DNA from 3 places in the Microbacterium sp. ARD31 genome. Region 3 is predicted to be linked to each of the others. Evidence: riboswitches for the same ligand, from Rfam matches in the RefSeq annotation. Region 3 holds a riboswitch; each other region holds the start of a gene.

Region 1 (6,953 bases), on a different contig from region 3:
CGAGGAGGGCCTTGGCAGCGCGGATGCGATCGTCCAGCTCGGCGTCGTCGGCCTCGCGGTACTCGCGCGGGAGCTCACCCTGGCGGGGGGCGCCGGTGGGGATCACATCGCCCATCGATGCGCCGGGGCCATAGCCCGGGCGCGTGTCGAAGTCCCACGGACCGGCGGCGAGGTCGGTGTTGCAGGTCTCGGTGGTCGAGGCGCCGCGGACGATCGCCTGGATCTCGTGGTCGACCGACGGGTCGACTCCGGGGTGCGGGGTGAGGGAGATGTTGACGGCGGTCATGGGATTCTCTGTTCGGGTGGGGCGGTGGCCGGGGCGGTTCGGGTCAATGGCGCGCCGAGAGCGGCCCGCGGTCGGCGAGCTCGACATCGCGGTCGTAGCGGTACAGCCTCGCGGGGCGGTGGCTCCCGGTGCGGAAGTGGTCGGTGGGGATGAGGGTGCCGGAGTTCTCGGCCTGGCGGCGGAAGTTCGCCGGGTCGAGCCGCTTGCCGAGGATCGACTCGTACACCTCGCGCAGCTCGGCGAGCGTGAACTCGTCGGCGAGCAGTCCGTGCGCGATGCGGCTGTAGCCGACCTTGTTCCGCAGGCGCCACAGGGCGTAGTCGACGATGTCGTTGTGGTCGAACGCCAGGCGCGGAAGAGACGTCGCATCGAACCACGACACGTTCTCCTCCGCGGCCGCGGCGGCCGCCTCGTCGGCGCGCAGCAGCGCCCAGTACACGATCGACACGACGCGGGTGGGGGAGCGGTCCACGGCGCCGAAGGCGTACAGCTGCTCGAGGTAGCTCGGCTCCAATCCCGTCGTCTCGGCCAGGGTCCGGGATGCCGCGGCGTCCAGTCCCTCGTCGACGTCCAGCCAGCCGCCCGGCAGCGCCCACGAGCCCTCGTGGGGGTCGCGCGTGCGACGGACGAGGGGCAGGGCGAGCTCGGGGCGGTCGCCGTCGGGGTCGCGGCGGAGCGTGAAGATGACCGTGGACACGGCGACGCGCGTCGCGTCTCCTTCGGCGGACGCGATGGGGATGCCGTGGCTGATCGTGCTGGTTCGTGTCATGGTGACTCTAACTCCTTCGACCGATCTTAGTGTCATGGTGACCAGAAGGTCAAACGCGTGACGTTCGCGTCGTTCTCCCAGTCGCGCGCCGTAGGGTGGCCCTCCCCGGAAGGAGCCCCCGTGCAGGTGATCGACATCGTTCTGATCGTCATCCTCGTCGTCGCTCTGCTGGCAGGTCTCCAGCGCGGGCTGCTCGCCAGCCTCGGATCCCTGCTGGGTCTCGTCGGCGGCGCGTTCGCCGCCCTCTGGGCCATCCCACTGGTCAACGACGCCCTGCCCACTCAGCAGTGGCGGCCCCTCGTCGTCATCGGCGGCACCCTGCTGCTCCTGGTGGTCGGCATCGCGATCGGCGGCGGCATCGGCATGGCCCTGCGGCGCGGCGTCGACCGCACCCCCCTCCGCGGCTTCGAGCGCCTCCTCGGCGGCGCCGCGAGCGTCGTCATCGCCGCGCTCGCCGCCTCGTTCGTCGGGCAGGGACTCGTCGCGACTGGGATGCCGGTGGTGGCGCCCGCGATCGGCTCATCGACGGTGCTGCGCACGATCGACTCGCTGACCCCCCGGCCCGTGCAGACCACGCTCGCGCAGCTGCGGGCCGCCGTCCTCGACGAGGGCATTCCACGACTGGGCGGTCTCCTCGCCCCCGAGACCGAGACCGGACCCCTGCCGGCCATCGCGCTGGATTCACCGCGTCTCGAGGCCGCAGCGGCCTCGGTCGGACTGATCTCGGGCGTGGCGTACGCCTGCGGGACGAGCTCCACGGGCAGCGGGTTCGTCGCGGCTCCCGACCTCGTCGTGACCAACGCGCACGTCGTGGCAGGGGTCGACGCACCGGTGGTCGAGCTCCCCGGCCGCGCCGCCCGCGAGGGCCGCGTGGTCTACTTCGATCCGGTCGACGACCTCGCTGTCATCGAGATCGACGATCTGGATGCGGCCGCTCTCGGCATCACCGAACCGCTGGAGCCGGGTGCGTCGGCGGTCGTGCAGGGCTACCCGTACGGCGGCCCGTTCTCGTCGGGCCCCGCCCGCGTCCTGTCCGCCACCTCGGCGCCCGTGCCGGACATCTACGAGGACGCCAGCGCCCCACGCGAGATCTACGCGCTGCAGGCGCAGGTCGTGCCGGGCAACTCCGGCGGCCCGCTGCTGACCACCGACGGCGACGTCGCCGGCGTGGTGTTCGCGCGGGCGGACGACGGCCGCGAGGTCGGCTACGCGATGACGACGGCCGAGCTGCTGCCCGTCCTCGCCCAGGCGGATGCGTTCGAGCAGCCGGTGTCCACGGGCGCCTGCACGTCGTGACGGTCGGGGGCGCTATGCTGGCCCCGCAACTGAACAGCAACAGAACCGGCTCGATGACCTCTGCGGGAGAGCCCCGGCACTACGCCGGGCACCGAAGGAGCAAGCCTCCCCGCCAATCTCTCAGGTACGCGTACCGCTGAGGTCGGGCCACTCTGGAAAGAGATGTCTTCGACATCCGCCGACGGTGAAAGCACCGGCATCCCCTTGACGAACGGATGCCGATGCGAAACTCTCAGGCCCATGACAGAGGGGGAGTTCGATAGGCGCGGACCCGCGCCTGCCCGACCGACGGGAGAACTCATGCCAGACCCTCGCTCCACGCCGCTGCGTGGGCGCCACGAAGCGCTCGGCGCCTCGTTCACGGACTTCGGCGGCTGGCTCATGCCGGTGCGCTACTCGTCCGACCTGGCCGAGCACAAGGCCGTCCGCGAGAGCGCGGGACTGTTCGACATCTCGCACATGGCGGAGTTCCTCGTCACCGGCACGCACGCCGGGGCGTATCTCGACTACGCGCTCGCCGGCCGGCTCTCGGCGCTCGCCGAGGGCAGGGCGAAGTACTCGCTCGTGCTGGCGGCCGACGGCGGCATCATCGACGACGTGATCGTCTACCGCCTCGCCGACGACCGCTACCTCGTCATCGCCAACGCGGGCAATCGCGACGCGGTCGCCGAAGCCCTCGCCGAGCGGGTGGCGATGTTCCCGCCGCCGCCGCCCCTCACCGGCCAGGACGGGTCGTTCGCGTTCATCCCCGGCACGCATGCCCGCGTCGAGGACGTCTCGGATGGCTACGGCCTGCTCGCCGTGCAGGGTCCGGCGGCACGGGCGGTCCTCGAGGCGACGCCCGAGCTGACGGGGTGGCAGCGACCGCTCGCAGACGTGCCGTACTACGCCACGACCAGCGCGTCGTTCGACGAGACCGGTGTGCTCGTGTGCCGCACCGGCTACACCGGCGAGGACGGCTTCGAGCTGCTCGTGCCCGTCACCCGTGCCGAGGCGCTCTGGGACGCCCTGCTCCGCGCCGGCGAACCGCTCGGGCTGGTGCCGGCGGGCCTGGCCGCGCGCGACACCCTGCGCCTCGAGGCCGGCATGCCGCTCTACGGCCACGAGCTGACGCGCGACATCGCCCCCGCCCAGGCGGGCCTGGGCCGGGTCGTCGTGACGGACAAGGACGACTTCGTCGGCAAGGCCGCGCTCGCCGGGCGCGACCTCACGGACGCGCCCGTCCTCGTCGGGCTCGTCGCCGAGGGGCGCCGAGCCGGACGCGCCGGGTACGGCGTCTTCGACGGGGACGCGCCGGACGCGTCGCGCGTCGGCGAGGTCACCTCCGGCGCGCTCAGCCCGACCCTCGGCCACCCCATCGCCATGGCCTTCGTCGCCCCCGCGGCATCCGCCGCCGGCACCGTGCTGTATCTCGACGTGCGCGGAACCCGCATCCCCGCGACCGTGACCGCCCCGCCTTTCTACCGGAGGAAGAAGTGACCGATCTCAACAGCCTCAAGTACACCGCTGAGCACGAGTGGGTGGCCCTCGACGGCACCACCGCCACGGTCGGCATCACCGACTACGCCGCCGACAAGCTCGGCGACGTGGTGTTCGTGGAGCTCCCGTCCACCGGATCGGCCGTCACGGCGGGCGAGGTGTGCGGCGAGATCGAGTCGACGAAGTCCGTCGGCGAACTGTACGCACCGCTCACCGGCGAGGTCGCCGAGACGAACGACGCCGCCGTCGACGACCCTTCGCTGGTGAACTCGTCTCCCTACGGGGACGGGTGGCTGCTGAAGATCACCGTCGACCCGACCGCGGTGGAGGGTCTCATGGATCGTGCCGCCTACGTCGAACTCACCGGCGGGGACGCGTGAGCGGGCCCGGATCGGTCGCGGGCGGCACCTTCGCCGCCCGGCACATCGGCCTCGACGCCGACGCGCAGCGCGTCATGCTCGACGCCCTCGGCTACGAAGACGTCGACGCCCTCGTGCGACGCGCCGTTCCGGCATCCATCCAGGTGGACGCCCGCTCGACGAGCGACATCCCGGCCGCCGCGACCGAGGCCGAGGCCCTCGCCGAGCTGCGCGCGCTCGCCTCGCAGAACCGCGTCGCCCGGCCGATGATCGGGCTGGGCTACTACGACACGTTCACCCCGTCGGTGATCGCGCGGAACGTGCTCGAGAACCCGTCGTGGTACACCGCCTACACCCCGTACCAGCCCGAGATATCGCAGGGGCGGCTCGAGGCGCTCATCAACTTCCAGACGATGGTGACCGATCTCACCGGACTCGCCACGGCCAACGCGTCGATGCTCGACGAGTCGACGGCCGTCGTCGAGGGGATGCTGGTGGCCCGCCGTGCATCGAAGGCGGCCTCGAACGTGTTCGTCGTCGACGCCGACGCGCTGCCGCAGACCAAGGCGCTGCTCGTGCACCGGGCCGCGGCCCTGGGCATCGAGATCGTCGAGCGCGACCTCGCGCGCGGAGCGACGCTGCCCGAGGAGCTGTTCGGCGTGTTCGTGCAGTATCCCGGCGCATCCGGCGAGGTCTGGGACCCCCGTGGCGTCGTGGACGCCGCGCACGTCGCCGGCGGGCTCGCCGTGGTCGCCGCCGACCTGCTCGCCCTCACACTGCTGCGCTCGCCCGGCTCGTTCGGTGCCGACGTCGCCGTCGGCACCACCCAGCGCTTCGGCGTGCCCCTGGGCTTCGGGGGACCCCACGCCGGGTACATGGCCGTCCGCCAGGGGCTCGAGCGCCAGCTGCCCGGCCGACTCGTCGGCGTCTCGCAGGACGCCGAGGGTCACCCCGCCTACCGGCTGTCACTGCAGACCCGCGAGCAGCACATCCGCCGCGAGAAGGCCACGTCCAACATCTGCACGGCGCAGGTGCTGCTGGCCGTCATGGCCGCCATGTACGCGGTCTACCACGGGCCGGACGGCCTCACCCGCATCGCCACGGAGGTGGCGCAGAAGGCCGAGGCCCTCGCCGATCGGCTGCGCTCCTACGGGCTCTCGCTGCGCACCGACGCGTTCTTCGACACGATCCGGGTGTCGACCCCGGGCCCTGCGCGACGGGTCATCGAGCGCGCACGGGAGCGCGGGTACCAGCTGTTCTGGGCCGACGACGCCACGGTCGGCGTATCGGTGGACGAGACCACGACGGCCGAGGACCTCGCCGCGATCGCCTGGGCGTTCGGCCTGCCCGAGGCCGAGGTGTCGGGCGGCGGCGAACAGGGCGAGCGCGCCGTGCCGTACGGTGCGGCATCCGCTCTGGCCGGTGTCGTGGCGCAGCTGCGGCGCGGCGACGAGGCGTTCCTCACGCACCCGGTGTTCAGCTCGCACCGCTCCGAGACGGCGATGATGCGCTACCTCAAGCAGCTGGCCGACCGCGACTACGCGCTGGACCGCGGCATGATCCCGCTCGGCTCGTGCACCATGAAGCTCAACGCCGCGACAGAGATGGCGGCGGTGTCGTGGCCGGAGTTCTCGCGCGTGCACCCGTTCGCCCCCGAGGCGGATGTGCGCGGGTATCTCGCGATGATCGAGCAGCTCGAGGTCTGGCTCGCCGAGGTGACGGGGTACGACGCCGTCTCGCTGCAGCCCAACGCCGGGTCGCAGGGCGAGCTCGCGGGCCTGCTCGCCATCCGCGGGTATCACCGCGCCAACGGCGACACCGACCGGACCGTGTGCCTCATCCCGTCCTCGGCGCACGGCACGAACGCCGCCTCGGCGGTGCTCGCGGGCATGAAGGTCGTCGTCGTCGCCTGCGACGAGGCCGGCAACGTCGACCTCGACGACCTGCGGGCGAAGATCGCCGCCCACGCGACGTCGCTCGCGGCGCTCATGATCACCTACCCGTCGACGCACGGGGTGTACGAGCACGACGTGCTCGAGATCACCCAGGCCGTGCACGACGCCGGCGGGCAGGTGTACGTCGACGGGGCGAACCTGAACGCGCTGCTGGGGTACGCCCGCTTCGGCGACCTCGGCGGAGACGTGTCGCACCTGAATCTGCACAAGACCTTCGCGATCCCCCACGGCGGGGGCGGTCCGGGTGTCGGTCCGGTGGCGGCGAAGGCGCACCTCGCGCCGCACCTGCCCGGCCACCCCCTCGCGCAGCGTCGCGACCACGCCGGGGGAGTGTTCGAGGGCGGACCGGTCTCGTCAGCGCCGCACGGCTCGGCCGGCATCCTGCCCATCTCGTGGGCGTACGTGCGGATGATGGGCGTCGACGGGCTGCGCGATGCGACGGCTGCCGCCGTGCTCGCGGCGAACTACATCGCCTTCCGGCTGAAGGACCACTACCCGGTGCTGTACGCCGGCGAGGGCGGGCTGGTCGCGCACGAGTGCATCCTCGACCTGCGGCCGCTGCGGGAGGAGACGGGTGTGACCGTCGACGACGTGGCCAAGCGGCTCATCGACTACGGCTTCCACGCGCCGACGATGTCGTTCCCCGTGGCGGGCACCCTCATGGTCGAGCCCACCGAGTCGGAGGACCTGGGCGAGATCGACCGCTTCGTCGAGGCGATGATCGCGATCCGCGCCGAGGCGTCGCGGGTCGCCGCGGGGGAGTGGCCGGCGGACGACAACCCCCTGGTGAACGCCCCGCACACCGCGTC
Region 2 (6,953 bases), on a different contig from region 3:
GATGCCCTGCGGGAAGACCGCGACCTCGCGGGAGTAGGAGCGATCCCACTCGCCCACCAGGGCGCGGGCCGTGTGCGGGGCGTGGCGCAGCGGAGAGTCCTCGGGGGTCCACTCGCCGGCCTCGACGCGGGCGATCTCGCCGCGGATGGCGATCATCGCGTCGCAGAACCGGTCGATCTCGGCGAGGTCCTCGGACTCGGTCGGCTCGACCATGAGCGTGCCCGCGACGGGGAACGACATCGTCGGGGCGTGGAAGCCGTAGTCGACCAGCCGCTTGGCGACGTCGTCGACGCTGACGCCGCTCGCCTTGGTCAGGCCGCGGAGGTCGAGGATGCACTCGTGCGCCACCAGGTCGCCGTGGCCGCGGTAGAGCACCGGGAAGTGCTCACCCAGGCGCTGGGCGATGTAGTTGGCGGACAGGACCGCCACGGCGGTGGCGCGGGTCAGTCCCTGCGCGCCCATCATCCGGATGTAGGCCCAGGTGATCGGCAGGATGCCCGCCGAGCCGTACGGCGCCGCGCTGATCGGGCCGATGCCCTGGCGCTTCTCGGCGTCGGGGTGCCACCCGTGCGAGGGGAGGTACGGCGCCAGGTGCTCGCGCACGGCCACCGGACCGACGCCCGGACCGCCGCCGCCGTGCGGGATGCAGAACGTCTTGTGGAGGTTGAGGTGGGACACGTCGCCGCCGAACTCGCCGGGCCGGGCGTAGCCGAGCAGCGCGTTGAGGTTGGCCCCGTCGACGTAGACCTGGCCGCCGTGGTCGTGGACGATCTTGCAGAGGTCGGTGATCGTGTCCTCGTAGGCCCCGTGGGTCGAGGGGTAGGTCACCATGATCGCGGCGAGGGTCTCGGCGTGCTCGTCGCACTTTGCGCGCAGGTCGTCGAGGTCGACCGACCCGTCGTCGGAGGCCTTGACCACCACGACCTTCATGCCGGCCATCACGGCGGAGGCGGCGTTGGTCCCGTGGGCCGACGACGGGATCAGGCAGATGTTGCGGTCGAGGTCGCCGTTGGCCCGGTGGTAGCCGCGGATCGCCAGCAGGCCGGCCAGCTCGCCCTGGGACCCGGCGTTGGGCTGCACGGAGACCTTGTCGTAGCCGGTGACCTCCGCGAGCCACGACTCGAGGTCGTCGACGAGCTCGCGGTAGCCGGTGGCGTCCTGGGCCGGGGCGAACGGGTGCAGGTCGGCGAACCCGGGCAGGCTGACCGGCTCCATCTCGGTGGTCGCGTTGAGCTTCATGGTGCACGAACCGAGCGGGATCATGCCGCGGTCCAGTGCGTAGTCGCGGCCCGAGAGCTTGTGCAGGTAGCGCAGCATCTGGGTCTCGCTGTGGTGGGCGTGGAAGACCTCGTGGGTGAGGAAGTCCGTCGTGCGGTGCAGCTCCTCGGGCAGCCCGCTTGCCGGGGCCTCGTCCACGGCGGCGACCCCGAAGGAGCGCAGCACCGCGGCGACGGTCGACGCCGAGGTGCGCTCGCTGGTCGAGAGGCCGACGTGGTCGTCGTCGATCAGGCGCAGGTGCAGTCCCATGGTGCGCGCAGCCGCGACGACGTCGCCGGCGCGGCCCGGCACCGCCACGGTCAGCGTGTCGAACCAGGTGTCGTTGACGACCTCCACTCCCCCGGCCCGCAGGGCAGCCGCGATGCGGGAGGCGTGGTCGTGGGTGCGCTGCGCGATCCGGCGCAGGCCCTCGGGGCCGTGGTAGACGGCGTACATCGAGGCGACGACGGCGAGCAGCACCTGCGCCGTGCAGATGTTGGAGGTCGCCTTGTCGCGGCGGATGTGCTGCTCGCGGGTCTGGAGCGCGAGGCGGTACGCCGGACGGCCCTCGGCGTCCACCGAGACGCCCACGAGCCGGCCGGGCAGGTGCCGCTCGAGGCCGGCCGAGACGGACATGAACCCGGCGTGCGGTCCGCCGTAGAAGAGGGGTACGCCGAAGCGCTGGGACGAGCCGACGACGACGTCGGCGCCGAACGTGCCCGGGGCCTCCAGCAGGGCCAGGGCGAGCATGTCGGCCGACACCACGGCCAGCGCGCCGCGCTCGTGGGCCGCCTCGATCACGGGACGGGGGTCGGCCACGGCACCCGAGGCGCCGGGGTACTGGACGAGGACGCCGCACAGGTCGCCCTCGGGGAGGCCGGCGGCCAGGTCGGCGACCACCACCTCGATGCCCATCCCCTCCGCGCGCGTGCGGACCACGTCGATGGTCTGCGGCAGGGCGTCGGCGTCGATCACGAAGGGGCCGGCCGCGGTGCGCTGCGCACGGCGCACGAGCGTCATCGCCTCGGCGGCGGCGGTGCCCTCGTCGAGGAGCGAGGCGTTGGCGGTGGGCAGGCCGGTCAGGTCGGCGACCACGGTCTGGAAGTTCAGCAGCGCCTCGAGGCGGCCCTGGGAGATCTCCGGCTGGTACGGCGTGTACGCGGTGTACCAGGAGGGGTCCTCCAGCACGTTGCGGCGGATCACCGGGGGCGTGATCGTGCCGTGGTAGCCCAGGCCGATCATCGCCTCGGCCGGGCGGTTCTGCGAGGCCAGCGTGCGCAGCGCGCGGGCGGTGGCCTCCTCGTCGAGCGGGTCCGGCAGGTCGAGGGCCGCAGCCGTGCGGATCCCCCCGGGGACGGCGGCCGCCATCAGCGACTCGAGCGACTCGTGGCCCACGGCGGCGAGCATGTGCGCGATCGCGGCGTCGTCAGGGCCGATGTGCCGGGGCACGAACTCCCCCAGGGCGCTGGCGTCGGTCACCGACGCGGGGCCGGTCGCGGGACCGGTCGAGGGGCTGGAGGTGGCGTCCGTCACGGAGTCTCCCAGAGGTCACTGGCTGGACCTCCCCCTCTGTCGGCCAGGAGGCCTCCAGAGTGCCAACCCGCACGGTCCTGGTGCCTGAGAGGTTCCGGGGAGGAATTGCCCCTTCGGCGCACCGGCCCGGCCTCACGACCGGGCGCGACGACTCTCCCGTGCGGGATGTCGGCACCACGAGTTTAGCGATACGCAACACAAATGGGCGAAGCCGCCCGGTGTCGCGGGCGGCTTCGTCGGAGGATCGTGCGGTGGGAGTGGTCTGTCAGCCGGTCTGGCGGGCGGCGCGCCGCGCGGCCAGCTCGTCGCCGGCGACCGGGGCGGCGGGCTCCTCGGCGGCACGCTCGCTCGGGAGCTCGGCCAGGGTGCCCTCGATCTCGCGCCAGACCCCGCCGATCGCGATGCCGAAGACACCCTGACCACCCTGGAGGAGGTCGATGACCTCGTCGTTGCTGGTGCACTCGTAGACCGAGGCGCCGTCGCTCATCAAGGTCACGCGGGTCAGGTCGTCGGTGCCGCGCTGGCGCAGGTGGGCGGTCGCGGTGCGGATCTGCTGCAGCGAGATGCCGGCGTCGAGCAGCCGCTTGACCACCTTGAGGATGAGGATGTCGCGGAAGGAGTAGAGCCGCTGCGAGCCGGAGCCGGCGGCACCGCGCACGCTGGGCTCGACCAGACCGGTGCGGGCCCAGTAGTCGAGCTGGCGGTAGGTGATGCCGGCGGCGTTGCACGCGGTGGGACCGCGGTAGCCGGTGTCGCTGGGCAGCGGCGAGACGTCGTCGTCGAAGAGCAGGCCCTGCTCCTCGGCGAGCTCGGCGGCCTCCGCCGCAGCGGTGATCTGGGCGGCGTCCGCGCCCTGGTCGTTCTCGTTGCTACCCACAGCGACCCTCCAGGTCAGTTCCTCCGTTGTGCGGTAACTCCTGGGGGGAAGGATCCACTGGGGCGTCCCGCGGACGGGGCAACCACAGCGGTGGAGTTACAACGAAGACAGTTCACGGTAAGCCCGTCGCTCCGGCTTGTCCATCCACGCCCGCGGCGTGTCGCAACCCTCAACCTCAACCTGAGGGTGAGTGTTGGCGCTGGGGTCAGTGGGACTCGAAGTCGTCCGGCGAGACGTGGTCGAGGAACTCGCGGAAGCGCTCGACCTCGTCCTCCTGCTCGGCCGGCACGGCGAGCCCGGCCTCCTCGAGCACCGACTCCGCGCACACGATCCGGGTGCCGGTGCGCAGGGCGAGCGCGATGGAGTCGGACGGGCGGGCGCCCACCTCGGCGCCGCCGTCGAAGACGAGCTGGGCGTAGAAGATGCCCTCCTGCATGTCGACGATGCGCACCTCGTCGAGGCGCTGCCCGGTGGCGGCGAGCACGTCGCGCATCAGGTCGTGCGTCAGGGGGCGCGGTGGGGTGACGCCCTGCTGGGCGAAGGCGATGGCCGTGGCCTCGACCGCTCCGATCCAGATCGGCAGGTAGCGCTCCCCCGTCACCTCGCGCAGCAGCACGATGGGCTGGTTGGAAGGCATCTCGACACGGACACCCACGACGTCCATTTCCCGCATGTCCCCACCCTACTCACGTGCGGTGAGGGGCGCGTCAGGCGCGGTCGAGGCCGATCTTGACGAGGGTCGCGTGGAGGCGGACCGAGAGGGCGGCGATCTCCGAGGTGGCGTCCTCGGCGCGCCCCCGCGCGGCCGCGTCGCGGCCCCGGGCGAGGGGCGCGACGACCTGCTGGACCAGGCCGACCTCGCGGTCCGCGGCCGTCTTGAACGCGCGCAGGTGGCGCGGCTCGAAGCCAAAGTCGGCCAGCTCCCGCGCGGTCTGCGCAACGACGAGCGCGTCGCTGTCGAAGTGCCCGGTGCCCGTGCGGGCGCTCACCAGGCCGTACTGCTCGAGCTGGGCGAGCAGGTCCTCGGAGATGTCGGCGACCTTGAGCAGCTCGCGGCGTGAGAGCCGCAGCTCGCTGGTGCGCCGGAACGACTCGGGGCTGGGGAGGCCGTCGGCGCTGAGGGCGACCTTCGGCACGGTCGGCACCACCGACTCGATCGGCGGCGGCTCCAGTCCCCGGTCGATCGCGTCGAGGTGGTCACCGATCACCTTCAGCGGGAGGTAGTGGTCGCGCTGCATCAGCAGGATGTAGCGCAGCCGCGCGACGTCGTCGCCGGAGAACTTGCGGTAGCCGGCGGCGGTGCGCTCGGGCTTGACCAGGCCCTTGTCCTCCAGGAAGCGGATCTTGGGGATGGTCACCCCGGGGAAGTCGGGCCGCAGCTGGTCGAGGACCTGCCCGATGTTGAAGCGGGCGCCGCGACCCGAGCTCGCAGGCGTCGAGGCACTCACGGATCAGCTGTCCGGGTGGGAGGAGAAGAAGACGAGGCGGTACTTGCCGATCTGGACCTCGTCGCCGTCGTTGAGCTCGACGGAGTCGATGCGGTCGCGGTTGACGTAGGTGCCGTTGAGGCTGCCGACGTCGCTGACCGAGTAGCCCGTGCCGGACCGGCGGAACTCTGCGTGCCGGCGGGACACGGTGACGTCGTCGAGGAAGATCTCGCTGTCGGGGTGGCGACCGGCCCCGACCACGTCGGTGTCGAGGAGGAACCGCGACCCGGCGCTCGGACCACGCTGCACGACGAGCAGCGCATGGCCGGCGGGCAACGCGTCCACGGCGGCGGCGTCGACCGGGCTCAGCTGGCGGTCCGAGGACTCGCGCTGGTCCGGCACGCCGAAGGTGATCGTGGCGGTGCTCTCCACCGGCGACGCGCCGGTGTCCTCCCCACCGAGCAGCTTGGTGCCGCACTGGGCACAGAAGCGCGCATCGTCAGGGTTCTGCTTGCCACAGGCGGTGCAGAACGGCATGGAAACTCCCTCGACGGATCGACACTGAACCCTCAGCCGAGGGTTGAGGTTGACGGTTGCCCCGAACCTACCAGCCCCTGGCTGGGGCGTCGCGGCGGATCAGCCGTCGAGTCCGGCCTGGTAGGCCGCCGCGTCGAGCAGGCCGTCGACCTGGGCGGGGTCGGCGACGTTGACCTCGAAGAGCCAGCCCGCCTCGTAGGGGTCGCTGTTGACCAGCTCGGGCGTCTGGTCGAGCGCGCCGTTGGTGGCCACGACCTCACCGGTGACGGGCGCGTAGATGTCGCTGACCGACTTGGTGGACTCGAGCTCGCCGCAGGTGTCGCCCGCGGTCACCTGGTCGCCGACCTGCGGCAGGGAGACGTACACGATGTCGCCGAGCGCGTCCTGGGCGAAGTCGGTGATCCCCACGCGGACCGAGCCCTCGCTCTCGCCGGGCGAACGGACCCACTCGTGCTCGCTGGTGTACTTCAGGTTCTCCGGATACACGATGGCTCCTCTGTGACGGAACGGCTGGCGGGACGGCTGGACTGCTGGAGTCGATTGTGGCGCAGGTTACTGTCCCGTGCCGAGCTCGGCGTACTCGGGTCGGCGGGCCTCGCGGACGCTCGTGACCTCCACCGACTCGAGCTCCTCGATGTCCACCGTCGCGCCGTCCTCGGCGAACGTCTCCACCGGGCCGGTGGAGAAGGTGAGCGCGGTCCTGAGGATGTGCGGGTCTCCGATCACGTCGAGGACGTACGGCGGCTCCAGCAGCTGGTCGTCGAGCTCGATCCCGCCGACGGCGTTCTCGAAGGAGCTGTCGGCGCCGAGGCGGATCTCGTCGTTGAACTCCATCGCCTCCGCGCCCGCGGTCCTGAGCTCCTGCACCATGTCGAGCAGCGACCCGACCGCGACCCTGCTGGTCGACTCGGTGATGGTGACCCGCAGGCCCGGTCCGGACACCGGGACGAGCCCGGCGATGATGTTGAGCGTGCGCACCCGCTGCTCGGCCTCGTCGAGGGCCGCGGAGCGGGCTCGCGTCTCGTCCTGCAGCTCGTCGCGGCGGGTCTCGAGGCGGTCGACCTCCCGCCGCGCGCGCTCGGCGGTGCCGGTGAGTCCGTCGAGCACCTGGATCAGCTCGCTCTCGCGCAGGCCGGCGTAGGTGTCGTTGGCCTTGGTGTCACGCACCTGCACCACGAACGCGAACCCGAGCACGGCCAGCAGCACCCCGACCACCACCTGGCGCCGCGACGGCTTGACCAGCGCCGTGCGCAGCCGCTCGCGCCCGCGGTCCTGCGGCTGCGGCGGACCGGACCCCTGGGGCACGCGCGTGGTGCTGTCAG
Region 3 (6,953 bases):
CGGACGGCGTCAGCGTGTCGTAGTAGCCGAGGCCGATCATCGCTCGCGCCGAGCGGTTCTGCGACGCGAGGTCGCGGAGCTCGGCGAGGGCCTCGGCCTCGGTCGCGGCGGGCGGGATGATGCTCTCGCGCTCGGCGACCTGGATCGCGTCGGGGACGGCGGTGCCCATGAGGTCGTCGACGGACGGACGCCCGAGGACACGGAGCATCTCGGCCTGCGCGGCCGAGTCGGTGCCGATGTGGCGATCGCGGAAGGCCGAGCTCACGCCTCGCCGCCCGTCAGCGCGACGTAGGCGTCGCGGTCGAGGAGGTCGCCCGTGGGCGCGCCGTCCACGCGGATCTTGACGAGCCACGCGTCGAACGCGCCGGCGTTGACCGAGGACGGGTCGTCCACGACGGCGTCGTTGATCTCGACGACCTCGCCGGTCAGCGGGGCATAGAGCTCGCCCACCGACTTCGTCGACTCGATCTCGCCGCAGGTCTCGCCCGCGGTGACGGTCGTGCCGACGGCGGGCAGCTCGACGAAGACGACGTCACCGAGCTTCTCGGCGGCATAGTCGGTGATCCCGACGGTCGCGACGTCGCCGTCGAAGGCGATCCACTCGTGCTCGGCGGTGTAGGACAGGGCGGTCAGGTCGGTCATTTCTGTCTCCGGTAGAAGGGCAGGGCGGTGACGGTCGCGGGGATGCGGGTCCCCCGGACGTCGATGGTCAGGGCGGTGCCCTCAGCGGATGCCGAGGGGTGGACGAGGGCCATCGCGACGGGATGGCCGAGGGTCGGGCTGAGGGCTCCCGAGGTGATCTCGCCGACGATGTCGTCGCCCGCGAGCACGGCGTAGCCGGCACGGCCGGCGCGGCGGCCGTCGGCGACGAGCCCGACGAGGACGGGCGCTTCGCCGAGGTCGCGGGCGGCGAGGCCGTCCCTGCCGACGAAGTCCTCCTTGTCGGCGGCGACGACGCGGCCGAGCCCCGCCTGTGCCGGCACGATGTCGCGCGATAGCTCGTGGCCGTAGAGCGGCATCCCCGCTTCGAGGCGGAGCGTGTCGCGCGCGGCGAGCCCGGCGGGGACGAGCCCCGCGTCGCGGCCTGCGTCGGTGACGGCCTGCCACAGGCCCTCGGCGACCTCGTTCGGCACCATGAGCTCGAAGCCGTCCTCACCGGTGTACCCGGTGCGCGCGACGAAGAGGCTGCGGCCCTGGAACGAGCCACGCGCCCACGAGTAGTAGGTCATGTCCGCGAGCGCCGGTTCGACGCCCTCGACGCCCGCGGTCGACTCGAGGATGCCGCGGGCCGCCGGGCCCTGCACGGCGATGAGCGACATCCGGTCGGTGATGTCGTTGATGCGCGTGTCGCCCGCCGCGACGGCGGCGAACGCGGCCGCGACCTCGGCGCGATTGCCGGCGTTGGAGATGACGAGGAACTCGCCGTCGGCGATGCGGTACACGATGACGTCGTCGACGATGCCGCCGTCGGCGGCGAGGACGAGGGAGTACTTCGCCTTGCCGACCTTCATCGTCGACAGGCGGCCGGCCAACGCGCGGTCGAGGAACGCCGCGGCATCCGTCCCTTCGATGCGGAGCTCGGCCATGTGCGAGATGTCGAAGATCCCCGCCGCACGGCGCACCGCGTGGTGCTCGGCGAGGTCCGACGTGTAGCGGACGGGCATGAGCCAGCCGCCGAAGTCGGTGAAGGACGCGCCGAGCCGCTCGTGCAGCTCGTGCAGCGGCGATCGCCGCGGCTCGGTCGTGGTCTCGGTCATGCCGTCTCCGCTCAACATTCCACGACGCTGACCGCGAGGCCGCCGAGCGCCGTCTCCTTGTACTTGCTGCTCATGTCCCGCCCCGTCTCGCGCATGGTCACGATGACCTCGTCGAGCGACACGCGGTGGGTGCCGTCGCCCCACAGCGCCATCTTGGCGGCGTTGATCGCCTTCGCCGCGGCGATCGCGTTACGTTCGATGCACGGGATCTGCACGAGACCGCCGATCGGGTCGCACGTGAGGCCGAGGTTGTGCTCCATTGCGATCTCGGCGGCGTTCTCGACCTGCCGGGGCGTTCCGCCGAGGACCTCGGCGAGTCCGGCAGCCGCCATCGACGACGCGGACCCGACCTCCCCCTGGCAGCCGACCTCGGCGCCCGAGATCGAGGCGCGCGCCTTGTAGAGGACGCCGATCGCGGCGGCCGTCAGCAGGAACGGCACGACGACCTCTTCGCGGGGGCGCGCCGGCGCGGCGTAGTGGGTCGCGTAGTGGAGCACGGCGGGGATGATGCCCGCCGCGCCGTTCGTGGGGGCCGTGACGATCCGTCCGCCGGACGCGTTCTCCTCGTTGACGGCGAGGGCCACGAAGTTGACCCATTCCTGCCAGAGCGCGGGATCGTCGCCGGTCGGGTCGTCGCGCCGCAGGCGCGCGTGCCAGGCCGGAGCCCGCCGCGGCACGCGCAGGCCGCCCGGCAGCATCCCCTCGCGCGCCGCCCCGGAGGCGACGCTGTCGACCATGACGTCGGCGAGGTGGAGGATGCCGGAGACGATGTCGTCGTCGGTGCGGGAGACCCGCTCGTTGCGCCGCTGGACCTCGGCCATCGAAAAGCCCTCGCGCTCGCAGTGGGCCAGGAGCTCCGCCGCCGTCTCGAACGGGAACGGCACGGGCGCCGCATCCGCCGTGCCGGCAGCCTCGCCGTCGCGGACGATGAACCCGCCGCCGATCGAGTAGTAGACGGCCTCGTCGAGGAGCACATCGTCCTCGTCCCACGCCTGCAGCCGCAGTCCGTTCGTGTGCGCGGGCAGGATTGTCAGCGGGTGCAGGACGATGTCGTCCTCGCACAGCGGCACGTCGCCCGTGCCGCCCAGCCGGACGCGACGCGCCTCGGCGATCGCGGCAGTGCGCTCCTCGACTTCGGCCGGGAGGACCTCCTCCGGCTGCAGCCCCTCGAGTCCCAGCAGCACGGCGGTCAGCGTGCCGTGGCCACGTCCCGTCGCCGCGAGGGAGCCGTACAGGTCGACCCGCACCCGCGCGGCACGGTCCGCGTCGATGCGCGAGACGAAGTCGGCGGCCGCGCGCATCGGACCCACCGTGTGCGAGCTCGACGGCCCGATGCCCACGGTGAACAGGTCGAAGACGCCGATGCTCAGGGACATCGTGTCGACCCGGCGGAGGGGTGAGGTGAGGGGAACAACGGAACTCCTGACGGCGCAGCGGGATGCGGGTGAGTTCCTCCCCCTCTGTCATCGGCCTGAGAGATTTCGCGGGCGATGCCCGCTTGCCCCGTCGGCGGGCACCACGAGGGTGCCGCTTTTCAGAGTGACCATGTCGGCTCGGTACGGGGGCCTGAGAGATTCCGGGGAGGGATTGCTCCTTCGGCAGCCACGAGGGCTTCTCCCGAGCAGACGCGATGGTCCGGTGTGCGGTTGTGAGCGCGAGCCTATCACCGGGGCCCGCCGCGCCGATACGGCCCGGTCAGTCCGTCGTGCAGGCGCCGGAGGAGACGGTCGCGTCGCCCGGCGAGACCTGGAGCGCGGGGCGCAGTTCGGCGGTCGTCATGGCGTACCCGCGGGTCGCGTCATCCTGGCCGCGGGCGAAGACCACACCCGCCACCTCGCCGTCCTCGGTGAGGAGGGGACCGCCCGAGTTGCCCGGACGCACGTTCGCCTCGAGGGCGTAGATCTCGCGCGGCTGCGAGCTGTCCTCGTAGATGTCGGAGACGACGGCGCTGCCGACCGAGAGGACGTAGGCGGCACTGCTCGTGAAGGGACCGCCCAGCGGGTAGCCCTGGACCGCGACGGGGGTCCCCGCCGCGACCGGGTCGACGATCTCGAGCGGTGCCGCGTCGAGGCCGTCGACGCTGATGACGGCGAGGTCGTCGATGGGGTCGAAGTAGACGATGCGGCCCTCCTCGGCATCCCGTCCCGGCAGTTCGACCAGCGGCTCGTCGACACCGGCGACGACGTGGGCGTTCGTGACGACGAGATCGGGCGCGGCGACGAACCCCGACCCGGTGAGCGACGCACCGCACGCGTAGGCGTTGCCGCTGATGCGGGCGACGGATGCCGCGGCCCGCTCGAGCGCGGGATCGTCCAGCGAGACGGGGGGCGCCGTCGGCTCCACCTCGGGCGCCAGGAGCTCCCCGACGCGCGGGATGCCCTCGTCGACGATGAAGCCGCGGAACTCGGCGAGCGCGGAATCGACCGCCGGCGGGGTGAGGGCGTCGAGGGCGCCCAGGACGCGGGAGGACGCGACGGCGGGGGCGACCACCGGCATCCCGGAGCCGACGATCGCGCCGCTCGTGAGCAGCAGCACGACGGCGGCCGCGGCGGTGTTCACGACGCCGCCGAGGATGCGGTCGAGCGGGGCGAGCCGCGCGCGGTCGACGCCGCGGCGGAGGCGTCTGCCGACGGCCGTCCCGAGCGCGGCGAGGAGGGCCACGATGCCGAGGGCGATGATCGCCAGCACGAGGCTGCGGTACTCCCAGCCCGTGAAGGCGGGCGCGATGACGGGGGTGAGCCACACGGCGACGACGGCGCCGAGAACGATGCCGACGAGCGTGCCGGCGGTGGCCACGAGACCCCGCAGGAGTCCGCCGAACAGCGCGGCGATGAGCACGAGCACGACGATGATGTCGACGACGAGCACGGCGGGCCTCCCTTGACGAGTCCGCCCGGGAGAGCCGGCGGTTCCTCCCGATCAGCGTAGGCCGCCGCTGCTGGGAAATCGGTTCGTGTTGCGGTTCTGGTCATATCGACTCTAAGATCGACCTCGGCAGTTAAGGTCACCATGACAAGAACAACCTCCCCTCCCCCCATCGGCGTCGCCGTCTCGACCGTCATCTTCCGGTTGCGGAGCGAGGCCGACGACGCGCGCATCGAGCTCCCCCTCGTGCGCCGCACCCGCGATCCCCACGAGGGTCAGTGGGCGCTCCCGGGCGGCTGGGTCGATCCCGCGGAGAACCTCGAGGCCACCGCGTCGCGCACCCTCGCCGAGACGACGGGTCTCGCGCCCAGCTACCTCGAGCAGTTGTACGCGTTCGGCGACGTCGGCCGCTCCCCCGGGCGCGTCGTGTCGATCGTCTACTGGGCGCTCGTGCGCGAGGACATCGCCCGGGCGACCGAGCAGCACAACGTGGCGTGGTTCGACGCGACCGCCCTTCCGGCGCTCGCGTTCGACCACAACCACATCGTCGACTACGCCCTCTGGCGCCTGCGCAACAAGGTGGGCTACAGCCGCATCGCGCACGGCTTCCTGCCCGACCGGTTCACCCTCGCCGAACTGCGCGAGGTGTATGAGGCGATCCTCGGTCGCCGGCTCGACCCCGCCAACTTCCGGCGGCAGGTCGAGGGGTCGGGCACCCTCATCCCCACCGACGACTTCCGCACGGGCAGCCACCGGCCCGCGCGGCTGTACCGCTACAACCAGGACGTCGAGCTGGCCGATCGCGGCCCGCTCCCGCAGTGAAGGACCCGAACCGACATGAGCGCCACCCCCGTCACCCTCCAGCCCCGCCCCGTGGACCCCAGGCCCGTGGATCCCAGGCCCGTGGATCCCAGCGTCGACCACGAGATCCAGGCGATCGTCGCCGGTGAGCTGACGACCGAGACCTGCACCACCGACCTCGCGGCAGGCCCCTGGACCTTCGACACCCGCCCCGGGTACGGGCCGGGCTCGTCGATGGGCGACGTCATCCCGACGGGCGCCCCCCGCCAGGGAGAGCTCCCCGCCGAGTACCGCGAGGCCGGCGAGGACGAGCTCGCCGCACGCATCGTCGCCGCCAAGGCGACGCTCGGCGACCGCGTCGTGGTGCTCGGGCACTTCTACCAGCGCGAGGAGGTCGTCACCCACGCGGACTACGTCGGCGACTCCTTCCAGCTGGCCAACGCGGCGCTCGAACACCCCGAAGCGGAGGCGATCGTCTTCTGCGGCGTCCACTTCATGGCCGAGACCGCCGACCTGCTCTCCCGTCCCGAGCAGTCGGTCATCCTCCCGAACCTGGCCGCGGGCTGCTCGATGGCCGACATGGCCGACATCGACCAGGTCGAGGAGTGCTGGGAGCAGCTCGCCGACGTCTACGGCGACATGGACACGCCGGATGCCGAGGGGCTGCTCCCCGTCGTCCCGGTGACCTACATGAACTCCTCCGCGGCGATCAAGGGCTTCGTCGGTCGTCGCGGCGGAATCGTCTGCACGTCCTCGAACGCCCGCACGGTGCTGGAGTGGGCGTTCGCCCGCGGCCGGAGGGTGCTCTTCTTCCCCGACCAGCACCTCGGCCGCAACACCGCGAAGGCGATGGGGGTCCCGCTCGAGCGGATGCCGATGTGGAATCCGCGCAAGCCCCTCGGCGGATCGACCGAGGCCGATCTCGAGGACGCCCGGGTCATCCTCTGGCACGGGTTCTGCTCGGTGCACCGCCGTTTCACCGTCGACCAGATCGCCCAGGCGCGCGCGGAGCACCCCGGCGTCCGCGTGATCGTCCACCCCGAGTGCCCGATGGACGTCGTCGACGCCGCCGACGAGGCGGGGTCCACGGACTACATCCGCAAGGCCATCGCCGCCGCGACCGAACCGACGACGTTCGCGATCGGCACGGAGATCAACCTCGTCCAGCGCCTCGCGGCCCAGTTCCCGCAGCACGAGATCTTCTGCCTCGACCCCGTCGTCTGCCCGTGCTCGACGATGTACCGCATCCACCCGGGGTACCTCGCGTGGGTGCTCGAGGGTCTCGTGGCCGGCGAGGTGCGCAACCGCATCCAGGTCCCGTCGGACGTCGCGGTTCCTGCGCGGGTCGCCCTCGAGCGGATGCTGGCGGCGAAGCCGTGACCACGGTCGTCGTCGGTTCGGGGATCGCGGGCCTCACCGCGGCCCTGCACGCCGAGGCCGCCGGCTGCCGGGTCACCCTCGTGACGAAGGCGGCGCTGACCGAGGCGAACACCCGCTACGCGCAGGGCGGCATCGCCGGCGCGCTCGACC

The links. Region 3 has a riboswitch for glycine ahead of Q9S36_RS03660 (L-serine ammonia-lyase). Riboswitches for the same ligand answer to the same signal wherever they lie in the genome.
Region 1: another riboswitch for glycine. It lies ahead of Q9S36_RS07300 (glycine cleavage system aminomethyltransferase GcvT); the one in region 3 lies ahead of Q9S36_RS03660 (L-serine ammonia-lyase).
Region 2: another riboswitch for glycine. It lies ahead of gcvP (aminomethyl-transferring glycine dehydrogenase); the one in region 3 lies ahead of Q9S36_RS03660 (L-serine ammonia-lyase).

Annotation. Positions count from the first base shown of each region.
Region 1 covers NZ_JAUZVE010000002.1:122,156-129,108, reverse strand. The annotation lists gene nadA (quinolinate synthase NadA) at 1-286, opposite strand, end outside; gene Q9S36_RS07310 (NrtR DNA-binding winged helix domain-containing protein) at 330-983, opposite strand; gene Q9S36_RS07305 (MarP family serine protease) at 1,176-2,351, shown strand; glycine riboswitch at 2,405-2,497, shown strand; gene Q9S36_RS07300 (glycine cleavage system aminomethyltransferase GcvT) at 2,652-3,830, shown strand; gene gcvH (glycine cleavage system protein GcvH) at 3,827-4,210, shown strand; gene gcvP (aminomethyl-transferring glycine dehydrogenase) at 4,285-6,953, shown strand, end outside.
Region 2 covers NZ_JAUZVE010000057.1:26,601-33,553, reverse strand. The annotation lists gene gcvP (aminomethyl-transferring glycine dehydrogenase) at 1-2,736, opposite strand, end outside; glycine riboswitch at 2,853-2,959, opposite strand; gene Q9S36_RS45280 (MerR family transcriptional regulator) at 3,056-3,625, opposite strand; gene Q9S36_RS45275 (bifunctional nuclease family protein) at 3,873-4,340, opposite strand; gene Q9S36_RS45270 (MerR family transcriptional regulator) at 4,375-5,115, opposite strand; gene Q9S36_RS45265 (FHA domain-containing protein) at 5,119-5,631, opposite strand; gene gcvH (glycine cleavage system protein GcvH) at 5,731-6,117, opposite strand; gene Q9S36_RS45255 (DUF881 domain-containing protein) at 6,184-6,953, opposite strand, start outside; gene Q9S36_RS45250 (DUF1290 domain-containing protein) at 6,950-6,953, opposite strand, start outside.
Region 3 covers NZ_JAUZVE010000001.1:714,992-721,944, forward strand. The annotation lists gene gcvP (aminomethyl-transferring glycine dehydrogenase) at 1-208, opposite strand, end outside; gene gcvH (glycine cleavage system protein GcvH) at 262-642, opposite strand; gene gcvT (glycine cleavage system aminomethyltransferase GcvT) at 639-1,757, opposite strand; gene Q9S36_RS03660 (L-serine ammonia-lyase) at 1,769-3,133, opposite strand; glycine riboswitch at 3,208-3,301, opposite strand; glycine riboswitch at 3,302-3,387, opposite strand; gene Q9S36_RS03665 (MarP family serine protease) at 3,453-4,625, opposite strand; gene Q9S36_RS03670 (NrtR DNA-binding winged helix domain-containing protein) at 4,767-5,444, shown strand; gene nadA (quinolinate synthase NadA) at 5,460-6,803, shown strand; gene nadB (L-aspartate oxidase) at 6,800-6,953, shown strand, end outside.